One region of the Paraburkholderia sp. SECH4 genome, then DNA from elsewhere that is predicted to be linked to it. Evidence: riboswitches for the same ligand, from Rfam matches in the RefSeq annotation. Region 1 holds a riboswitch; the other holds the start of a gene.

The links. Region 1 has a riboswitch for thiamine pyrophosphate ahead of thiC (phosphomethylpyrimidine synthase ThiC). Riboswitches for the same ligand answer to the same signal wherever they lie in the genome.
Region 2: another riboswitch for thiamine pyrophosphate. It lies ahead of M0D67_RS23315 (FAD-dependent oxidoreductase); the one in region 1 lies ahead of thiC (phosphomethylpyrimidine synthase ThiC).

What each region holds. Positions count from the first base shown of each region.
Region 1 covers NZ_JALOCP010000015.1:114,298-121,608, reverse strand. The annotation lists gene M0D67_RS21090 (EamA family transporter) at 1-365, opposite strand, end outside; gene M0D67_RS21085 (pentapeptide MXKDX repeat protein) at 732-980, opposite strand; gene M0D67_RS21080 (molybdopterin-dependent oxidoreductase) at 1,109-1,912, opposite strand; gene M0D67_RS21075 (cytochrome b/b6 domain-containing protein) at 1,955-2,593, opposite strand; gene M0D67_RS21070 (DUF1223 domain-containing protein) at 2,639-3,469, opposite strand; gene M0D67_RS21065 (hypothetical protein) at 3,661-4,140, opposite strand; gene M0D67_RS21060 (GreA/GreB family elongation factor) at 4,669-5,079, shown strand; TPP riboswitch at 5,234-5,352, shown strand; gene thiC (phosphomethylpyrimidine synthase ThiC) at 5,444-7,311, shown strand, end outside.
Region 2 covers NZ_JALOCP010000018.1:79,636-86,946, reverse strand. The annotation lists gene M0D67_RS23325 (SDR family NAD(P)-dependent oxidoreductase) at 1-670, opposite strand, end outside; gene M0D67_RS23320 (ABC transporter ATP-binding protein/permease) at 730-2,481, opposite strand; TPP riboswitch at 2,843-2,966, shown strand; gene M0D67_RS23315 (FAD-dependent oxidoreductase) at 3,196-4,326, shown strand; gene thiS (sulfur carrier protein ThiS) at 4,411-4,608, shown strand; gene M0D67_RS23305 (thiazole synthase) at 4,648-5,463, shown strand; gene thiE (thiamine phosphate synthase) at 5,460-6,563, shown strand; gene M0D67_RS23295 (ABC transporter ATP-binding protein) at 6,658-7,311, shown strand, end outside.

The DNA of each region.
Region 1 (7,311 bases):
GGCACGGTCGCGACCATCACAGCAGCGGTACCGGTGCCCACGGTACGCATGCCGTAGGCCAGCATGCCGCTCGACAGGCCGACCAGCATCGTGCCGACAATACCGGCATTGCGGATTTCACCCACGCTCGGCCAGACCGGATTGCGGCGCGTCGCGAAGATGAAGAGCCCTATCCCGGCAAACAGGTTGCGCAGACCCGAGAGCAGCAAGGGCGGAAACGAACCGAGCGCGACGTGCACGGCCAGATAGGTCGAGCCCCACACGAGATAAACGACGGCGAGCGCGAGCGCGATCTGTCCATTACGGGACTGCGGCAAACGGATCGGGAAACCACGCGAAAAGCGGCTGGGGAGTTGCGGCGCCATACGTTCAACCCGCCCATGCCGCTCGAGGTGCTGCGCCCCCGCAGAAGACCCTGTGACGGGATGGCGGACACCGCATCGGCGATGCGGTCTGACGGGCGAGGCTGGCGGACATGTCGGTGGAACGGAAGGACGATAGATGGCCAATGGGGCCACAACGCCGCGGAGATCGATGGAAATCGAGCCACGGCTGACACACGCCAAATGTTCGGCGCGCATCGCATTATGCAGTAAGCGCCCACCGCGTCGCCTGAAAGAATCGTAACTTTTTTGCGTACATGCAACAGAAAAGCCGGGGACGTATCCCCGGCTTTGGGCTCACCTGCAACACCGGCGCTCAAGCTATGCAACCGGCATCGCCGGCAACGCTCAGTTGGCCATGGCGCCCGATGCTTCGTGCTTCATGCCCATCGCGTCGCTGCCCTTTTTCATCTTGTCGTGCTTCATCGTGTCCTTCTTCATGCTGTCTTTCGACATGGTGTCTTTGGACATCGAATCCTTCGACATCGTGTCCTTGGACATCGCATCGTTGGACATTGCGCCACTTGCCTGGGCGAACGCGGCGCCGCCGCTGGTCAGGAGGGCGACGGCCATTGCTGCGATTGCGAACTTTTTCATGGGATGACTCCGTTTTGTGGTGGATGAATCTGACCCGGCTTCTGGTTTCTACCTTGTGCCGGGGTACTTCCGAAGCTTCTGCCGCCCGGGGTCGCGCGTCCGGCATTGCACGCGCCGACCCGCGCGCGTCAAGAGCCTCCGAACCAGTTGTAGCCCTGGTCGACCCAATAGCCGCCGGGATACGTGTTGGTGACGAACATCTCGACGATGTGTTTCGGATTCTTGTAGCCGAGCTTGGTCGGCATGCGCAGCTTCATCGGGAAGCCGTATTTCGCGGGCAGGCGTTCGCCGTCGTACGAAAATGTGAGCAGCGTTTGCGGATGCAGCGCGGTCGGCATGTCGATGCTTTCGTAGTAGTCGTCGGCGCATTTGAAGCCGACGTACTTCGCGCTCGTGTCCGCACCGATGCGCCGCAGAAAATCGGCAAACGGCGTGCCGCCCCAGCGGCCGATCGCGCTCCACCCTTCCACGCAGATATGCCGCGTGATCTGCTCGGCATGCGGCAGCGCGTACAACTCGGGCAAGGTCCAGACGCGCTGACCGGTGACGAGGCCGCTGATCTTCAGCTTGTAGTCGGAGGGGTCGACATCGGGGACGTCGTCGATACCGTAGAACGCATTGAACGGAAACGGCCGCGTGATTTGCGCTTCCGTGTAGGTTGGCGCGAGTTGCTTTGGATCGAACAGCGCGGCTTGTGCGCGGTCGTTCAGGCGCGACACGGCCGTCAGGAACGCGTTGACAGAATCGTTGTCGGTGAGCGAGCAACCCGTCAGCATCGACAGGCCGCCGAGCGTCAGAAGCCGCTTGCCGAACAGGCGCCGCGACGGCATCGCGAGTTCGCGCCGTGCGTCGATCAGGATCGATTCGCGGTCGAGCGTGTTGTCAGGCATAGCGGCAAGCTTTCGATCGAGTTTTGTATCAGGCGTGGTCATGATTCGATGTCCTTAGGCTTTGCATATCCGTGGGTCAGCCGCTTAGCGTCCGCGCAGCATCGCCAGCAGCGAGCGCGGCACGAGGGCCACCATCACCAGATGCACGGCGATGAACGCGGCCATCAGTGACATGGCGCAGAAGTGGACGATGCGTGCGTTGTCGTAGCCGCCCATCAGCTCGCGCAGCAGCGGAAACTGCACCGATTTCCAGATCGCGAGGCCCGAGAGTACGAGAACGATCAGATCGCAGACGACAAACAGATAAGCGAATTTCTGCACCGCGTTGTAGACGCGCAGATCGGCGTGCGAGAGCTTGCCGGTCAGCGCGGCGATGAAGTCGTGCAGCACGGCGCGCGGCGAGACCGGCAGGAACTTGCGCACGAAGCGCCCGCTGGCCAGATTCAGCACGAGATACAGCAAGCCGTTGAAGACCAGCAGCCACATCGCCGCGAAGTGCCATTGCAGCGCGCCGCCGAGCCAGCCGCCGAGCGTGATTCCCGTGGGGAACGTGAAGCCTTTGAAGATCGGCGAGGCGTCATAGATGCGCCAGCCGGACAGCATCATCAGAATGGCCGCGAGTGCGTTGAGCCAATGCGTGACGCGCACCCACACCGGATGAATCGTGCCGCTCTTCGGCGTGGCGGGCGGAGCGGTTTTGCTAAGAGCATGAGGCGTGGCCATGAGAATCTCCGATGAAATGGGGAGCGCTGCGGGGTCGTCGCGCGATCAGTTGCAGGCAGCGAGCTCGCCCACTTGCAACACGTCGCCGGTCGCAGCGTTTTCGACGAAGGCGACGACGCCGAAGTGGTCAGCCGGGGCGTTAGCATCGGCATCGTCGATGCGGATATCGCGGCGGATCTGCGCGTTACCGGCAACCAGCGGCACGGGGCCGATCCATTGCCGCACGACGCGTTCGTGATGCAGCGTTGCGCCGCTGTTTTCCCCTGCTCTGACCTGCGAGTTCAACGCGTTCTGGTAGACCGCGACATAGGCGTTCAGTGGGGCCGTGGTGTCTGCCGCCTTGCTGGTGAATTGCGCATCGACATTGAAGGCGCCCTTCGCCTGGGGTTTCAGTTCAAGCGCCACGTTCGCCTGCGCCGGTTCGGCGACGACCTGGCCGACGCGGCTCTGGAAACTGTCGCGTTGCGACCAGCTACGCAGTTCGCGGCCCGATACGAAGATTTCGGGCGTGTAGATGGTGTGGCCACCAGCGAGGTCAGTGAGGGTTTGCTGACGCTCAGTAAAGCGATGTTGCGAGAAGCGGTCGGTCCAGCCGAGGCTATTCCAGTAGTCCACGTGCAGCGCCAATGGCACGATGCTTTGGGTTGCACCGCTGTTTTTCCACTGGCCCAGCCAGTTGTCGGCGGGCGGGCAGCTATTGCAGCCTTCGCTGCTGTAGAGCTCCACCAGCGCTACGCGGTGCGATGGGCTATGCGACGTGCACACGGCGCCGGCCGCGCTTGCAAGGCCACTGGCGGAGAGGGTTGTCAGCGCTACGGCTAGCGCGATTGCGCGCGTGACATGCCGATTGTCTCGGCGGGTTCGTGCGGTTTGCATGGCGTGCTCCATCAGGATCTGCACGTTTGTCGAACCACGAGACCGCTTATGACAGCCGATTTTGATTTTTTATTTTTGTTCGGGTCGTGCGCCTACGGTCGAGACCGTTCCATGCTGTTTATACCCCGCGGGGCGCGGCGTGTCTGTACGCTTGCGGGCGAACCGCCCCAAAGCGCCCCGCGGAGGGTGCCTCAGTCGTAACTCACGACAACCGTCACCCGGGTATCCTGCCCCGCATTCTTCGGTGCAAGCGACAACACCCCGCCATCGCGGCCAACCCGGTAGTGCCCATCACTGCCCGCGCGAAACACGCGTCCATGGCTGTCGACAAAACGCTCAGTCAGCGCATCACCCAGCGCATTACCATTACGCGCCGTCGCGCCGCTGTTCACCTGAAGCGCGACATCGGCGCCCGTCGCCACGCCCGGCGCGGCGCTAAAGGTCAGCATGACCGCTGAACCCGACTGCTCGAGCCGCGCGCCCCTGGCATCGACACGTGCCCCGGCCGGCGCCGCCGAAATCGCCAGTTGTGGCGCCACGATCGCGCCCGAAAAGCTGATCGTTCCACCATTCGCGGCCACCGCCGACATTGGCGCTGCAACCAGCGCAACCAGCGTTGCCGTCGCCGCGACCGCGCTGAGCCCCCCAAACCGCCCCATTCCCGTTTTCATCAGCACTCTCCTTAAGCCGTCTCAAACCGCATCGCGCCATTGACGCGCTGCCCACCGCCGGTCGCTCGACTGGGCAACGGCCGCCCCTACAGGCGGATTAACGGCAGCGCGGCGACGGCCTTGAATGACCAAGTGCGGTATCGACACGCCGCAGCGCGTATCCACGGCACCTCCCGGCGGCAATTAAAGAGACACCCGGCCCGTGCTAACATTCACCTTTCGATTGCGTCGATCAGGCTTTTCTTCCGACGCTCCCCCAATACTTTTCGCACTCTGCCGGCTATCCCGATGCGCGTTCCGTTCTCCCGAGCCCTCACCCGCTTGCGCCCCCGCCGCGCAACCGGTTGCGCGCGCGCGGACATCGCGACGCTTCACGCCGGCCAGCCGTCCCGAACGCTCCCGCTTCTCGCCGCCCGGCGCCCGACCTGACGCAATTCCCCTCCATTACCGGGGCCGCGTCGTCGGGCTCCGGGCAAATCTCATCCGCACGCTGTCCCTTTACATGCAGATCGAATTGGAGAACCCGTCATGAAAAAGACGAAAACCTGTTACCTCACCGAACTCGACGTCGCCCGTCTTGAAAAGCACGCGGCCGCGCCCGGCGCCGACGCCAAATTGCAAGACATGCTCGACGACGTCCTGGAACGCGCCGTGATCGTCGAATCGCGCGACATCCCCGCGAACGTCGTCACGATGAATTCGCAAGCCACGCTGGTCGACGAAGCCAGCGGCGAGCAGATGACCTGGACGGTTGTCTATCCGCCCAACGCGGATTTCGCACACGGCCGCCTGAACGTGTTTTCGCCGGTTGGCCTTGCGCTGCTCGGCGCCAAACGCGGCGAACGCATCCGCTTCACGCCGCCGAGCGGCACGGAGAAAGTGTTGAAGCTCGAAAAAATCCTGTTCCAGCCCGAAGCTGCCGACGATTTCACGCTGTAAGCGAAGCGCATTCGCGACGCAGAACTGCTGCGCCGCATCATCCCCGGCAGCCCTATCACAATAAGAATAGTGCGTGGCTGACCGGCGTTATCTCCGACATCTGACTTTTTCAAGACGGGTTGCCAAGCAACGCCCGGGCGGTGTATCGTGTGCGCTGCTAACGCGGGGGTCCTGCGTAGCGCGGAGGTTGGAGGTCCGTGTTGCGTGGGTGAGAAATACCCTTTGAACCTGATCTGGATAATGCCAGCGCAGGGAAGCGTACGGATTTCGCACCTGGTCTACCGTTTCATCCCTCGCGAATTCCGACAACTTCCGTCTCGTCTCCTGCTTAGCGGCCCTACATTGCTTTGCAGAGGAGATACGCATGAACGCCAATCCGAAGTTCCTTTCCGCCGACGCCCACGTCGATGCCGCCGCTGTCGCGCCGCTGCCGAATTCCCGCAAGGTTTACGTGACCGGCTCGCGCCCCGATATCCGCGTGCCGATGCGCGAAATTTCCCAGGCGGATACGCCGGATAGCTTCGGCGGCGAGAAAAATCCGCCGGTCTTCGTCTACGATACGTCGGGCCCCTATTCCGATCCGGAAGCCAAAATCGACATCCGCGCCGGTCTGCCCGCGCTGCGTCAAGCCTGGATCGAAGAGCGCGGCGACACCGAAGCGCTGACGGGCCTGTCGAGCGACTTCAGCCGCGAACGCGCCGCCGATACCGCGACCGCCGATCTGCGTTTCCAAGGCCTGCACCGCACGCCGCGCCGCGCCATCGCCGGCAAGAACGTCTCGCAGATGCACTACGCGCGTCGCGGCATCATCACGCCGGAGATGGAATACATCGCGATTCGCGAGAACCAGCAACGCGCCGCGTATCTGGAGACCCTGAAGACGAGCGGTCCGAACGGCGAAAAGCTCGCCGCGATGATGGGCCGCCAGCATCCGGGCCAGGCGTTCGGCGCGAGCGCCTTCGGTCCCGACGGACTGAAAGAAATCACCGCGGAATTCGTGCGCGAAGAAGTCGCCCGCGGCCGCGCGATCATCCCGAACAACATCAACCACCCGGAAAGCGAGCCGATGATCATCGGCCGTAACTTCCTCGTGAAGGTGAATGCGAACATCGGCAACTCGGCGGTGACCTCCTCCATCGGCGAAGAAGTCGACAAGATGACCTGGGCGATCCGCTGGGGCGGCGACACGGTGATGGATCTCTCGACCGGCAAGCACATTCACGAAACGCGCGAGTGGATCATCCGCAATTCGCCGGTGCCGATCGGCACGGTGCCGATCTATCAGGCTTTGGAGAAGGTCAACGGCAAGGCTGAAGACCTGACGTGGGAAATCTTCCGCGACACGCTGATCGAACAGGCCGAACAAGGCGTCGACTACTTCACGATTCACGCGGGTGTGCGTCTGCAATACGTGCCGCTGACGGCGAAACGCATGACCGGTATCGTCTCGCGCGGCGGCTCGATCATGGCGAAGTGGTGCCTCGCTCACCACAAGGAAAGCTTCCTGTACGAGCACTTCGAAGACATCTGCGAAATCATGAAGGCGTATGACGTAGCCTTCTCGCTCGGCGACGGCCTGCGTCCCGGCTCGATCTACGATGCCAACGACGAAGCGCAACTCGGCGAGTTGAAGACGCTCGGCGAACTCACACAGATCGCGTGGAAGCACGACGTGCAGACGATGATCGAAGGCCCCGGCCACGTGCCGATGCAGTTGATCAAGGAAAACATGGACCTGCAACTGGAATGGTGTGACGAAGCACCGTTCTACACGCTGGGACCGTTGACCACTGATATCGCTCCGGGCTACGACCACATCACCTCGGGCATTGGCGCTGCGATGATCGGCTGGTTCGGCACGGCGATGCTCTGCTACGTCACGCCGAAGGAACACCTTGGGCTGCCGAACAAGGACGACGTCAAGACCGGCATCATCACGTACAAGCTCGCCGCGCACGCCGCCGATCTGGCGAAGGGCCATCCGGGCGCTCAGGTGCGTGACAACGCATTGTCGAAGGCGCGTTTCGAATTCCGTTGGGAAGACCAGTTCAATCTCGGTCTCGACCCGGACAAGGCACGCGAATTCCACGACGAAACGCTGCCGAAGGATTCGGCCAAGGTCGCGCACTTCTGTTCGATGTGCGGCCCGCACTTCTGCTCGATGAAGATCACGCAGGACGTGCGCGAATTCGCCGCGCAACAAGGTCTCTCCGACGACGACGCGCTGAAAAA
Region 2 (7,311 bases), on a different contig from region 1:
CGGCGACGTGACCGAGCGGTGTCGCTTCGGCGGCGCGAGTCCACACCGATGCATTATCGGCACTTGGGCCGCGATCTTTACGGGTATAGCCGGGCGCCACGCAATTGACCGTCACGCCATGCGGCGCAAGTTCGGCGGCTGCGGTTTTGGCCAGTGACTCGATCGCCGCTTTCGCCGCAGCCGTTGCGGCGAACGGCGCATCCACGCGATAGCGATGCGCGACGAACGAACTGAGCGCGACCACGCGTCCTCGCTTCGAGGTTTCCAGGGCGGGCGTCGCACGCTTGACGAGCGCGGCGAACGCGGCCGGCATGGCGGCGAAGGCGGCGCTGAACACGTCAGCGTCGAGTGCGTTGAGCGTTTGCCGTTGCGCGTGGCCGGCGTTCGCTACCAACTGATCAAGCGCGCCGAAGTTCGCGAGCGTTTGATGAATTACGTGTTCCGCGGCGCCGCGTTCGGCCAGATCGCCGAACACCGTCGCGCAGCGCGCGCCGTTCGCGCTGCAATCGGCGGCGACTTGTGTAAGACGCTGGCGCGCTTCGTCGTCGGCGCCGCGGGCGTGCAGCATCAACGCGGTGCGCGGCGCGGCGATGCGCCGGGCCAGTGCGGCGCCGATGCCGGAGCCCGCGCCGGTGATCAGGACGACCCGATCGAGTTCGGCACCGCTCATGCCGGTCGTGCTGCTCGCGTCACCGGTGCCGCTCATGTCGCTCGCGTTGTTCACGCTGTTCACGCGGCGATCGGTTCGCCCGAGCGCTCGACGTCGAGCGTTTCGCCATGGAACGCCGCCAGCGATTCGCGATGCGCGACACTGACGATCGCCGCCTGCGGCAGTCGCTCGGTGAACAGGTGATAGAGGCGTGCTTCGTTTTCCGAATCGAGCGCGCTGGTTGCTTCGTCGAGGAACAGATAGTCCGGCTTATGCAGCAGCACACGGGCGCCGGCGAGACGTTGTTGTTCGCCCGGCGAGAGAACGCGTGTCCAGTGTCCCGATTCCTGCAGGCGGTCGGCGTATTCCGACAGGTGGCAGGTGACGAGCGCTTCGCGGCATTCTTCGTCGGTGTAGGTGTCAGCAGAGGATGGATAGGTGAGCGCGGCTTTCAGTGTGCCGATCGGCATGTAGCTGACCTGCGGGATGAACATCATGCGCGCGTTGACTGGTGCGTCGATCGAGCCGTCGCCGAACGGCCACAATCCTGCGAGCGCGCGCATCAGCGTGCTCTTGCCCGAGCCGGACGGACCACGAACCAGCCAGCGCGAGCCCGGCGTGATTGCGATATCGCGGATGCGCGACAGCGGGTTGCCGTTCGGCAGCGCAAGCTGAAGGCCGTCTGTGGAGAGCTTGTCTTCGTCGACAAAATGCAGGTTGATGCCGCCATGCGCGGTGGCGGGCGACACTGATTCCTTCAAACGCGGCGCATGCACGACGCGGCTGAATTCACGCAACCGGTTCACGGTAGCGCGCCATTCGACCAGGGTGCCGTAACTGTTGATGAACCACGAAAACGAATCGCTGACGGTACCGAATGCGCTCGAAATCTGCATCAGCACGCCGAACGTGAAAGCGCCCGCGAAGTAACGGGGTGCTGCCACCACCAGCGGAAAGATGATCGCGATCTGGCCGTAGAAGCTCAGCACGAAGGTGAGCCGCTTGGTGTACTTCATCACCTGCCACCAGTTGTCGCGGATGCGGCCAAACAGCGATTGGGTGTTCTTCTTCTCGGTCTCCATACCATCGTAGAAGGCGATCTGCTCGGCGTTTTCACGCAGACGGATCAGGCCGAAACGGAAATCCGCCTCGACTTTCTGCGCCTGGTAATTGATCGACACGAGCGGATGGCCGACCTTCTGGATGATCAGCGAGCCGACCACCGCGTACAGCGCCGCGGCCCACACCATGTAGCCCGGAATCTGTATCGGCATGCCGCCGAGCGAGACGGTCAGCGCACCGGCCAGCGACCACAGGATCGTGATGAACGACACCAGCGTGACGACCGTGGACAGCAGGTCGAGCGTCAGCGAGAGCGTGGTGGTGGCGAACGATTGCAGGTCGTCGCTGATCCGCTGGTCGGGGTTGTCAGCGAGCCGGTCGCGTTCGATACGGTAGAAGGCGCTGTCGTGCAGCCACTCGTTGAGATAGCGCGTGGTCAGCCACTGGCGCCAGCGGAAGCCGAGCATCTGGCGCAGATAGCGGCCGTACACGGCCAGAATGATGAAGCCGAACGCAAGCCCCGAGAACACCATCAGCAGATGCGGGAAGTCGTGGACGTTCTTGGTCTGCAGCGCGTTGTAGAAGTCGGCGCTCCAGCGGTTCAGGCGCACGTTGATCCACACGACGAGCAGATTCATAACGATGATCGCGATGAGCAGCCCCCACGCCGTTTTTCGTTCTTCGGAAACCCAGTAAGGTTTGATCAGGCTCCATGCGGAGACTTTATCGTCCGGCGGCAGCGCGGGGCTGGAAGCGGTATTCGGTGTCATGAGCATCCTGGTGAAGTGCTGGCCCGTGCCGGGCGGGCCCCAGTCGGGCCGGCCCCACGGCGGGTTTGCGGTGCGTGCCCCGGGCGTCGTGCTCGACGAACGCACGTCCGGGTAAGCGCCCGATTCTGGCGCGAAGCCCTTAAGTGAAAATTAATTTCCGCTCAGAGGTCCCGCCTCGATGCCGCTGGCGCTCGGGCGGCGAAGCATGTCACCCGCGCGCCAGCGGCATCCGGTCCTGGCATTGTGCCAGAGCGTTGCAGTCGGCCGTATTGATGAATCGAAAGATAGTGACGGATCAACGGCGTGTGCCCGCAGAGGCCGTTGGTTTGCGGGCGCTGCGCCTTTTATGGTCTAATGACCTTCGACGAAACAGGGGTGCTTTGCCCACAGGCTGCGTGATTTTCATGCAGCGGCGGCGAGGCTGAGAGAGACCCTTTGCACCCGATCCGGGTAATACCGGCGCGGGAAGTTTCCGGAAGCAGCCAGTCTTCCATTCCCCGCCGGGCGGCGTCCGTCATTGGACGTGCTTATTGCCCGGCCGGCCTCACCCGCCGGTTTCGTCCTGGGTACGTGCGTTTCTTTGCCGTACGGAAAGGACTCGATGACCGCCTATTCTTCAGACATGTGTTTTGCTCTTCGCCACGCTTTCGTCGGTTGTGTTCGCGCGCCGTGCTGCTTTAGCGTTGCTTGCCGCTGTGACTCGGAGTGCGCGCGATGAATCGTTCTGCTCAACCCGATTTCGCCGTGCTCGGCGGTGGGCTGTGCGGGCGCCTCGTCGCGTGGCGTCTCGCCGGTGAAGGGCATCGCGTGGCGCTCTATGAGCGCGGCGATGCTGCAGGTACGCAAGCGGCGGCCTGGGTCGCCGCCGCCATGCTGGCGCCGCTGGCCGAAGCCGCCAGTGCTGAACTGCTGATCACCCGTCTCGGCGCGAGTTCGCTCGATTCCTGGCCGCGAGTGCTGGCCGAATTGCCCGAACCAGTGTTCTTCCAGCGCAATGGCACGCTCGTCGTATGGCATCACGCCGACCGCACCGAAGCGCCACTGTTCGAACGCCGGGTGCGCTCGAACGCGCCTGCTGAATTGCTCGACGGTGGCTTCGTGACGCTGGCGGGCGCTCAGGTCGGCGCCGCCGAGCCCGCATTGGCGGGCCGCTTCAACCAGGGCTGGTTGCTGCCGCGCGAAGGCCAACTGGATAACCGTCAGGTGCTGACCGCGCTCGCCGCGGGCCTCGCCCAGCGCGGTGTCGAAACGCACTGGAACACGCCGGTCGACGATCATGCGCTGCCGTCCGCACGCATTACGATCGACTGCCGTGGGTTGGGCGCGAAGTCTGTGCTGCCCACGCTGCGCGGCATTCGCGGCGAAGTTGTACGCGTGCATGCGCCCGGTATCAAGCTGACGCGGCCGGTGCGCCTGCTGCATCCGCGCTACCCGCTGTATATCGCGCCGAAGCAGGACGATCTCTACGTGATTGGCGCCACCGAAGTGGAAGGCGAGGACATGTCGCCGGTCAGCGTGCGCTCGGCGCTCGAGTTGCTGAGCGCTGCGTTTTCCGTGCATCCCGGCTTCGGCGAGGCACGCATCCTCGAACTGAATTCGCAGTGCCGCCCGACTTTGCCGGACCACCGTCCGGCGTTGCTGTGGGATGGCGCGCAGACATTGCGCGTGAACGGCCTGTACCGGCACGGCTACATGATCGTGCCCGAAGTCGCCGACGAAGCCGTGCGCTTCGCCGCGGCGCTGCTCGACGGCCGCATTGGCGACGCCGATGCTTTCGCCGACTGGCAAAGTGCCGCGCGCTGGAGCGAGCTGTTTCAACTGGACTCCACGCGGGAGCCGGCATGAGCGTTGCGCGCCTGCTGGCGAAATAGCCGCGGGATAAACAAGCGCGCGCCGCTGCCCCACTCGATTGAACCGTATTCGAACACCATGGACATTCATATCAATCAAAAGCCGTTGTCGTTGCCCGAAGGCGCGACTGTCGCCGATGCGCTTGCCGCGTTCGGCGCGCGTCCACCATTCGCGGTCGCGCTGAACGGCGATTTCGTCGCACGTACCCAGCATGCGGCGCGCGCGCTGCAGCCGGGCGACAAGCTCGATGTCGTGCAACCCGTGGCCGGCGGTTAAGCCCCGCGCCACGCCTTGCCGGAGACCAGGATTATGCAAATGACTGCCCCCCAAACCGCCGACGCGCTCACGCTCTACGGCCAGACTTTCGCGAGCCGTGTGCTGCTCGGCACCTCGCGCTATCCATCGCTGCAATCGCTGTCCGATTCGATCGACGCGGCGCAGCCCGGCATGGTGACCGTCGCGCTGCGCCGGCAGATGAACGAAGGCGGCGCCGAAGCCGGTTTCTTCGACCTGCTCAAACGCCATGGCGTCCCGCTGCTGCCCAATACCGCCGGCTGCCTGACCGTCGGCGAGGCGGTGACGACCGCGCATATGGCGCGTGAAATCTTCGAAACCGAGTGGATCAAGCTCGAACTGATCGGCGACGACTACACGCTGCAGCCCGACCCGGTCGGCCTGATCGAAGCGGCCACGCAGCTGATCAAGGACGGCTTCAAGGTGCTGCCGTATTGCACCGAAGATCTCGTGATCGGCCGCCGCCTGCTCGATGCGGGCTGCGAGGCGCTGATGCCGTGGGGCGCGCCGATCGGCACCGGCAAGGGCGTGATCAATCCGTACGGCCTGCGCGTCTTGCGCGAGCGCTTGCCCGACGTGCCGCTGATCGTCGATGCCGGCCTCGGCGTGCCGTCGCACGCGGCGCAAGTGATGGAGTGGGGCTTCGACGGCGTGCTGCTGAACACCGCCGTTTCCCAGGCGACGCACCCCGACGCAATGGCGCGCGCCTTCGCGCTGGGCGTCGAAGCGGGCCGCCAGGCTTTTCTGGCGGGGCCGATGGCCGAACGCGAAAGCGCGCACGCGAGCACGCCGGTGGTCGGCATGCCGTTCTGGCATCAAGACGGGAGCGCCGCATGACGCAAACTTTGCCTTTGACTGGCCGCGACCTCTTCTGGCCGCCCGCTGACGAACTCACCGAAGCTGCCGAGCGGATCCGCGCCCGCTTGGGCGAGTGGCCGCCGACCCATGCGCCGTGGCGCATCTGCCTGACCGCGCCGGACGAGCCGAACGGCGGAGACCTGATCATCGTCGCCGACGCGCAGCAGCATGGCGAGCAGGTGGCGCGCTGGCAGGTGCAGGGCGCAGGCGTGATCGTCGCCGCCGAGAACGCGGCGACGTTGCATCTGGGCGGCGAGAAATACAGTCTGGAAGGCCATCTGGCGGAAGACTGGATTCCCGCGCTGGCGGCGTTTCTGGATTGCGGCTTTGATCCGCACGACGCGCTGGTTTTGGCGCTGGCGTGGCGCGACGGCGACGAAACCAAAGCGGAGGACGCATTTCCGGCCGATATCGCGCACTTCCCACGCCTCGCCGGTCTGCCGGCCGCGCCGGCGCAAGCGTTCGCGCGTTGCCCCGACAGGCTCGGGCTGTACCCGGTGCTGCCGACCGCGGAGTGGGTCGAACGGGTGGTGGGTTTTGGCGTGAAAACGGTCCAGTTGCGCCGCAAATCGGCCGAACCTGCCGACGAACTGAAGCGCGAAATCGCCCGCTGTGTCGCCGCGGGCCGTGAGCACGATGCCCAGGTTTTCATCAACGATCACTGGCAAGCCGCGCTGGAAGCGGGCGCCTACGGCGTCCACCTCGGCCAGGAAGACGTGCATACGGCCGATCTGTCGGCACTTGCCACCGCTGGCATCCGCCTCGGTCTGTCGACGCACGGTTTCTACGAGATTCTGAAAGCACTGCATTTCCGGCCAAGCTACATTGCATTGGGCGCGGTGTTTCCGACCACCACCAAGGTCATGCCGACCGCGCCGCAGGGCCTCAAGCGTCTGGTGCGGTATGTACGCCTGCTCGACGGCGTCGTGCCTCTGGTGGCGATCGGCGGAATCGATCTGCAGGTGCTGCCGGACGTGCTGGCGACGGGCGTGGGTTGCGCGGCCGTGGTGCGCGCCGTGACCGAGGCCGCCGACCCGGCTGTCGCTGTTTCTGCGCTGCAACATGCGTTTACGCAATAATCGTCAAGTTCAGTAAAGGGACAGGGCACCTCACGGCAGCATTTCCATGATGGCCCTATAATTCGGCCTTCCGTGTAAAAGGACTGTCAGTTTCGTGTCTTCCTCCCCTGAGACCTTACTCGAGCTGCGCGACGTCGACTTCGGTTATGGCGACCGGCTCGTCCTGTCGAACCTGAATCTGCGCTTCAAGCGCGGCCAGGTCGTTGCGGTTATGGGCGGCTCGGGTTGCGGCAAAACAACGGTGCTGCGTCTGATCGGCGGTCTGGTGCGCGCGCAGCGCGGCCAGATCCTGTTTCATGGCCAGGACATCGGCCAGCAGACGCGCGACGGCCTCTACGCGCTGCGCCGCAAGATGGGCATGCTGTTCCAGTTTGGCGCGTTGTTCACCGATATGTCGGTGTTCGAAAACGTCGCCTTCGCCTTGCGCGAGCACACCGACCTCCCCGAAGAACTGATCCGCGACCTCGTGTTGATGAAGCTCAACGCGGTCGGGTTGCGCGGCGCGCGCGACCTGGCGCCTTCGGAGATTTCGGGCGGTATGGCGCGGCGTGTGGCGCTCGCCCGGGCGATTGCGCTCGACCCCGAGCTGATGATGTACGACGAGCCGTTCGCCGGCCTCGATCCGATCTCGCTCGGCATCACCGCGAACCTGATTCGCGCGTTGAATCAGGCACTTGGCGCGACGTCGATCCTCGTCACGCACGACGTGCCGGAATCGTTCGCGATCGCCGATTACGTCTATTTCCTT